Regions from separate parts of the Cupriavidus sp. UBA2010 genome, predicted to be linked through region 1. Evidence: riboswitches for the same ligand, from Rfam matches in the RefSeq annotation. Region 1 holds a riboswitch; the other holds the start of a gene.

Region 1 (3,523 bases):
TCGATCAGCGCGGCGCGGCTCTCGAAACCGAGCACCTTGAGCATGTGTTGCTGTTCGGCGGAATCGGGGCCGATATGACGGGCGGCGAAGGCGTCGCGCGCCTCCAGTTCGGCCAGCGTGGGCCGGGCACCTTGGGCGGCAGCGTTCATGGGGAGCGGGGCGTTCATGGCAAGGAATCTCGTGGGGGCGCGGCGGCAGGTGGTCAGCCTGGCCGCCGCGTTTGCGGCATCGAATCAGTCAGGGTGTCGGGGCTCAGGCGCCGACGCTGGCCTTGTAGGCGTCGGCACTCATCAGGCCGTTCACGTCGTCGCTGTTGGCCGGCTTCAGCTTGAACAGCCAGGCGTCGAACGCATTGGCGTTGACCGATTCCGGCGAGGCCGAGGCGGCTTCGTTCACGGCGATCACTTCGCCAGCCACCGGGGCGTAGATGTCGGAGGCGGCCTTTACCGATTCCACCACGGCAAGCGCGTCACCGGCGCCGACCGACTTGCCCACTTCGGGCAGTTCCAGGAAGACGATGTCGCCGAGCGCGTCCTGCGCGTGATCGGTGATGCCGATCGTCAGCGTGCCGTCGGACTCGACGCGCACCCATTCGTGCGACTCGGTGTACTTCAGGTCAGCGGGGAAATTCATTGAGGTTCTCCGGAATGCAGTGTGTTTCTTGTTTCAGGCATCCCCCCTGGCTGGCCCGCCGGGGGGATGTAAGGGCGACCGTTGGTGTGAAGCCGGGCGATGCCTCAGCTCACGAGTGCCTTGCCATTGCGCACAAACGGCAGTTTAACCACAGTCGCGGTCAGTTTGCGGTCGCGAATCTCCACCTGCACCTCGGTGCCGGGGGTGATGTCACGGGGAAGGCGGGCAAAGGCGATCGACTGCGACAGCGACGGGCTGAATGTGCCGCTGGTGATTTCGCCGTCGCCGGCCGGGGTGATGACTTTCTGGTGCGCGCGCAGCACGCCACCCTTGTCTCGCAGGATCAGGCCGGCGAAGGTCTTTTGCTGGCCACTGGCCAGCAGCGCCGACTTGCCGATGAAGTTGCGCTCGCTTTGCAGGTCGACGGTCCACGACAGTCCCGCATCGAGCGGCGACGTGTGGATATCCATGTCCTGACCGTACAGGTTCATGCCGGCTTCCAGCCGCAGCGTGTCGCGCGCGCCGAGTCCGGCGGGACGCACGCTCGAGGCGGACAGCTTTTCCCAGATTCCCGCGACGTTCTCCGCCGGCACAACGAGTTCGAAGCCGTCTTCACCGGTGTAGCCGGTACGGGCCACCATCAGTTCACCCATCTCGGCGTCGTGCACCACCACCGCGTTGAAAGGCTTGAGCGCGTCGGCGGGCTGGGTCGACGGGAATGCGTCGTACACCTTCTGGCGTGCGTTCGGACCCTGCACTGCAACAATGGCCAGCTTGCTCACGCCGGCCGGGGCCAGGTCGCCACGGCGCGGGGTGATCGTCACGCCGCTGCCGGTGGCCGTGTTGCGGGACTGGATCCATTCGATGTCGCCGATGGCCGTGCTGGCGTTGACCACCAGGCGGAACCGGTCCTCGGCAAAGAAGTAGACGATCAGGTCGTCGATGACGCCGCCTTTCTCGTCGAGCATGCACGAATAGAGCGCCTTGCCCGGCGTTTGCAGCTTGTCGATGTTGTTGGCCAGCAGGCCGCGCAGGAAGGCGCGCGTGTGGGTGCCGCTCAGGTCCACCACGCACATGTGGGAGACGTCGAACATACCGGCGTCAGCGCGTACCGCGTTGTGTTCCTCGATCTGGGAGCCGTAGTTGACGGGCATGTCCCAACCGCCGAAGTCGACCATGCGGGCGCCGAGGGCGCGGTGGATGGCGTTGAGGGGCGTGGCCTGGAGCGTCATGGATGTCCTTGGGGGCGCTCGGTTCGAAAACCGTGGTTCGAAAACGAAAAAAGGGTCATCCGCCGCAGCGTCCGGTCGCGCCAATGCGCTACCAGTCCGCTGCCGCGGATGACCCCTCTGTCCTCGATACCTGAGAGATTACGAAGCATGGTGCTTCGTGCGCCCCTTCGGTGGACATGCTCACCATTGCCTTGCAATAGCGGATGTCGCTCTCCAGAGTGCGGCATGCATTGTGTGCATGTTGCATGCCGATCCAGCCAGTCCATGGTGCCTGAGAGTTTTCGGGTGATACCCCTTCGGCGGCGCAATCGCTGCGCGCTCTCCCGGCCGGATGCGCGTGAATGTACGGGACCGGTCTGCCTTTGTCAAACCTCGCGCGGCAGGCCCGGTCCCGTGCGTGGTCGCCCGTTGCGGGCGGCCCTCGCCAACCTGTCGGTGGCCGTCATCGCGCCCGGTAACAGGCGCTTGATGAGCGGCCCTGGGACAACCCTTAGTGACCCTTGGTCGTGACGTTACCGATCACGCCACCCACGGCGGCGCCGCCGAGCGTGCCCAGCGCGCTGCCTTCGGTCAGTACGGCGCCACCCACGGCACCGACGCCCGCGCCGATCGCCGTGTTGCGCTGCTTCGGCGTCATGTCGGCGCAGCCGCCAAAGGCAGCAAGCGTGACACCAATCAGTGTGAGCTTCGAAATCGTGCGGAACGTAGTCATATGGCCTCCAGTGCTTTGTTGTCGACATGCGGTACTGCCACGCGTGCCAGCCATGCGGCACGCTGTGATAAGTGAGAGGCCGATGCCGTGCCCGGGTGCCCGCGGCTTACGATTGTTACGGGCTCGAAACGCTTGCCGTAGGACGGTCTCCGACACACGTGCAGGGTGCGACCAGACACGAGGCGCGTGACACGAGGCACGTGTTAACATCGCCAGCTTTGGCGCACCGGCTCCGGTGTGCTTCATCCGCGCCTTTTCGGCCGATCCTGGCCAATCCTCATCAAAGATCACATGTCCCACGGGCTCAATTCCGCGCAATCCGAAGCCGTTCGCTATCTCGACGGGCCATGCCTCGTCCTGGCGGGTGCCGGATCGGGCAAGACGCGCGTGATCACGCAGAAGATCGCGCACCTGATCGAGGACAAGGGGTTCGAGCCGCGCCACATCGCCGCCGTCACGTTCACCAACAAGGCGGCCAAGGAGATGCAGGAGCGCATCGGCAAGCTGATGGAGGGCAAGACCACGCGCGAGGGCAAGCGGATTCCGCTCAAGCAGCTCACGGTCTGCACGTTCCATTCGCTCGGCGTGCAGATCCTGCGCATGGAAGCCGAGCACCTTGGCCTGAAGCCGCAGTTCTCCATCATGGATTCCGATGACTGCTTCGGTCTGGTGCAGGAGCAGCTTGGCACCACGGACAAGAAGCTGATCCGCAGCGTGCAGAGCACGATCTCGCTGTGGAAAAACGGCATGATCGATCCGGAGACGGCGCTCGCGCAGGCGAGCGATGCGGACGAGCACCAGGCCGCGATGGTGTATCGCAATTACGTGGCCACGCTGCACGCTTACCAGGCGGTGGACTTCGACGACCTGATCCGCCTGCCCGCCGAACTGTTCGCGCGCGACGAAGCCGTGCAACTGAAGTGGCAGAACCGCCTGCGTTACTTCC
Region 2 (3,523 bases), on a different contig from region 1:
TCAATCCGGCCTGAGCCAGGCGCTCAGATATCGAGCGTGCCGACGAAGCCGAACTCGACCGGCGTCTTCGCATAGAACAGGCGGATGTCTTCGTGACGCAGGCGCTCCAGCAGCGCCTCCACCTCTTCGACCGTGGCAACCACAGTCACCTCTTCCGGCCGATCGGCAAGTTCGATGAAGTGCCAGGAGTGGAAGCGATGGTCGTGCCCGATTCCCTCCGCCGCCACCGTGTGCGTGGCGCCGCGAATCTGCATCTCCCGCATCACCTGCATCAGCCAGTGCGATAGCTGCTTGCCGTGATAGCGCCGACCTTCCTGGGTGTAGAAGGTGAGTTGATAGCCCTGCATGACATCTCCCTGCGGGTCCGGATTGGCCAGAAGCTGGAGCCCCCCACGTGGCAGTTTCATCGTATGCCAGGTGACTGCAATGGTCCAAGACCAGCCGCTGGGCCGCGAGCGCCCGACACCCCCTGGGAAACCCAGTGTTGAGAATGGCTCTCATTCTGAGTTAGGATGCCGCCATCGCCCCTTGCGGGGCTCATTGCCGGAGAAGTTCATGCAGAAGATTGCCGCTTTCCTCGTTGCCGGAGTGTTCTCGACCGCCGCTTTCGCCGGCGCCAACTGCGCCAAGCACCCGAAATCCGAATGGATGCCGGAAGCCGATGCCAAGGCCAAGATCCAGGAACAGGGCTACAACATCAAGAAGTTCAAGGTGGACGGCAATTGCTACGAGATCTACGGCACGACCAAGGATGGCAACAAGGCCGAGATCTACTTCGACACCAAGACGCTTGAAATCGTCAAATCGGAAATCGGCAGCTAAGCATGTCGGCGCCCGCGGACCGGACGAACGCCCCCGACACGATTCGCGTCTGGGACGTGGTCGTGCGCTTCACGCACTGGAGCGTGGCGGCCATCGTCTGCTTTGACCTCGTCCAGGACTCCGGAGACAAGGTGCACCGGACCCTCGGCTACATCGCCGCGGGGCTGGTGCTGTTCCGGGTCTTGTGGGGCTTCATCGGCAGCCAGCCTGCGCGTTTCCGCACATGGCTGCCACGTCCGTCCGCCATGCTGGCTTATGGCAAGGCACTGGTCGCCGGCCGCGCGCCGCGGTATGTCAGCCATACGCCGCTGGGCGCCGTCGCCATGCTGGCCATGTGGGCGCTGATCCTGGCGCTGGCGGTCACCGGCTGGATCTCGCGTCTCGATGCGTTCTGGGGCGAGGATTTGCCAGTCGACATCCATCGCTGGCTGGCGAACGGGCTGCTGGCGCTGGTGATCCTGCATGTGGCCGCGGCCATCGTCATGAGCATCAAGGGCCGCGAGAACCTCGTCGCTGCCATGATCACGGGGCGCAAGCCAGGTGATCCGCACCGCTAGCGGATTTATATGGCATAGTTGCCATCGTTTTACCCCGCGTGTATCGGGAGAGTCTGTGCCAGCCGCCCGGCCGACACAGCGCCGAAGGAGCAACCGCCCCGGAAACTCTCAGGCAAAAGGACCGGTACCCGCCATTGAACTCTGAAGAACCCCGGCTTGCACGTCAGCCGGCGGTACCGAAGGAGCAAGCGGCACGCGTATTGTTCGTGTGCCGCGAATCTCTCAGGTCAAGGACAGAGGGGGCGTCCGCAACCGCGCATGGTGCGCGGCGGACTGCCATCCCACGACGTCCTGAAAGACCTTCGACATGAAATCCATTGCAGTGATCGGCGGCGGCATCACCGGCGCCACGACGGCCTACGCCCTGGCCAAACGCGGGTTCTCCGTCACCCTGTTCGAACGGCACCGCTATGCGGCCATGGAAACCTCGTTCGCCAACGGCGGACAGCTCTCCGCCTCCAACGCGGAAGTCTGGACGCACTGGTCCACGCTGGCCAAGGGCCTGAAGTGGATGCTGCGCAATGACGCGCCGCTGCTCGTCAATCCGCGTCCGACCTGGCACAAGCTGAGCTGGTTCGCCGAGTTCATCGCATCGATCCCGCATTACCGCCGCAACACGGTGGAGACCACGCGGCTTGCCATTGCCGCGCGCCAGCACCTGTTTGCGTGGGCGGAGGCGGAGGGCATCGACTTCGACCTCAAGCGGCGCGGCATCCTGCATATCTATCGGGACAAGGCGGGCTTCGATCACGCAGGGCAAGTCTCGAAGCTGCTCACCGAAGGCGGACTCGAACGGCGCGCGGTGACCCCGGACGAGATGCGAAGCATCGAGCCGACGCTGGCAGGCCGGTACTACGGCGGCTACTACACCGAAAGCGACTCTACCGGCGACATCCACAAGTTCACCACTGGTATCGCTGCGGCGGCGCGCAGACTGGGCGTGCAGATGCTCTACAACCAGGACGTGAGCGCCGTGTCGACCAGCGGCCGGCGAGTGACGATCGTCTCGGCTGACGATGGCCAGACGACATCACGCGAATTCGACGCCGTGGTCGTCTGCGCCGGCGTTGCCAGCCGCGAATTCGCGCGCCAACTCGGAGACCGCGTGAACATCTACCCGGTCAAGGGCTATTCGATCACGGTCAACCTCAACGACGCCGAAAGCCAGGCCTCGGCGCCCACGGTCAGCCTGCTCGACGACGAAACCAAGCTTGTCACCAGCCGTCTGGGCGTGGACCGATTCCGCATAGCCGGCACCGCAGAGTTCAATGGCGTCGACCGCGACATCCGCGCCGATCGCATCCGTCCGCTGATCGACTGGGTCCATGCTTGCTTCCCCGGCGTCAGCACCCGCAGCGTGGTGCCCTGGGCGGGGTTGCGACCGATGATGCCAAACATGATGCCGCGCGTCGGTCGGGGCCATGCCGCTAACGTGTTCTACAACACAGGGCATGGGCATCTGGGCTGGACGCTGTCCGCCGTGACGGCCGAGATGGTGGGGGATGTCGTGCGCCACGCCGCTACGGAGCAGCAAGGGCGCGTGGGCGTTGGCGGATTGGTGGTGGGCAACGGCTGAGGGAAGCCTTTCTTTCCGGGCGTAGAAACGAAAAAAGCCCCGCTTGCGCGGGGCTTTTCGAATCTGGTGCCCAGAAGAGGACTCGAACCTCCACAGTGTTGCCACCGCTAGGACCTGAACCTAGTGCGTCTACCAATTCCGCCATCTGGGCGATGCGAGCCGCGAATTCTACAGAAGCCTGTGGAATTTGCAAGCCCCTGTGTGAATTCTCGCGAATTCATTCCGGGTCAGTTGCCGCGCAGTTCCAGGTAGAGCCCGCCATCGACCACGTAGCGGTTCCGGCCCGCCCGCTTGGCGCGGTACATGGCGCTGTCGGCGCGATGCAGCAGTGGCTCGAGGCGCGGCGCGTCGGGCACGGCGCAGACCGCGCCGACGCTGATCGTCACGAACGGCTGCACCGGCGTGCCGTGGTGGGGAATGCCCAGCTCGCGCACCGCTGCCACCATCCGGCGCGCGATGGTTCGCGTCTCCTCGGACGTGGAATCCGGCAGCACCACGGCAAACTCCTCGCCACCCAGGCGGGCGCAAAACTGCGTGCCGTCGAGCACGCAGGTCAAGGCCGTCGCGA

The links. A riboswitch is a leader RNA that binds a small molecule or an ion and turns the genes downstream of it on or off. The one in region 1 is predicted to bind glycine.
Region 2: another riboswitch for glycine. It lies ahead of B2246_RS10900 (D-amino acid dehydrogenase); the one in region 1 lies ahead of gcvT (glycine cleavage system aminomethyltransferase GcvT).

Annotation. Positions count from the first base shown of each region.
Region 1 covers NZ_DDCI01000015.1:204,352-207,874, forward strand. Annotated here, with positions in the region: gene gcvP (aminomethyl-transferring glycine dehydrogenase) at 1-167, opposite strand, end outside; gene gcvH (glycine cleavage system protein GcvH) at 253-633, opposite strand; gene gcvT (glycine cleavage system aminomethyltransferase GcvT) at 738-1,865, opposite strand; glycine riboswitch at 1,973-2,092, opposite strand; glycine riboswitch at 2,114-2,201, opposite strand; gene B2246_RS11825 (glycine zipper 2TM domain-containing protein) at 2,356-2,577, opposite strand; gene B2246_RS11830 (UvrD-helicase domain-containing protein) at 2,869-3,523, shown strand, end outside.
Region 2 covers NZ_DDCI01000014.1:181,363-184,885, forward strand. Annotated here, with positions in the region: gene B2246_RS10880 (PLP-dependent aminotransferase family protein) at 1-14, shown strand, start outside; gene B2246_RS10885 (DUF190 domain-containing protein) at 24-347, opposite strand; gene B2246_RS10890 (PepSY domain-containing protein) at 556-822, shown strand; gene B2246_RS10895 (cytochrome b/b6 domain-containing protein) at 825-1,379, shown strand; glycine riboswitch at 1,414-1,513, shown strand; gene B2246_RS10900 (D-amino acid dehydrogenase) at 1,687-2,955, shown strand; tRNA gene B2246_RS10905 (tRNA-Leu) at 3,020-3,106, opposite strand; gene B2246_RS10910 (diguanylate cyclase domain-containing protein) at 3,183-3,523, opposite strand, start outside.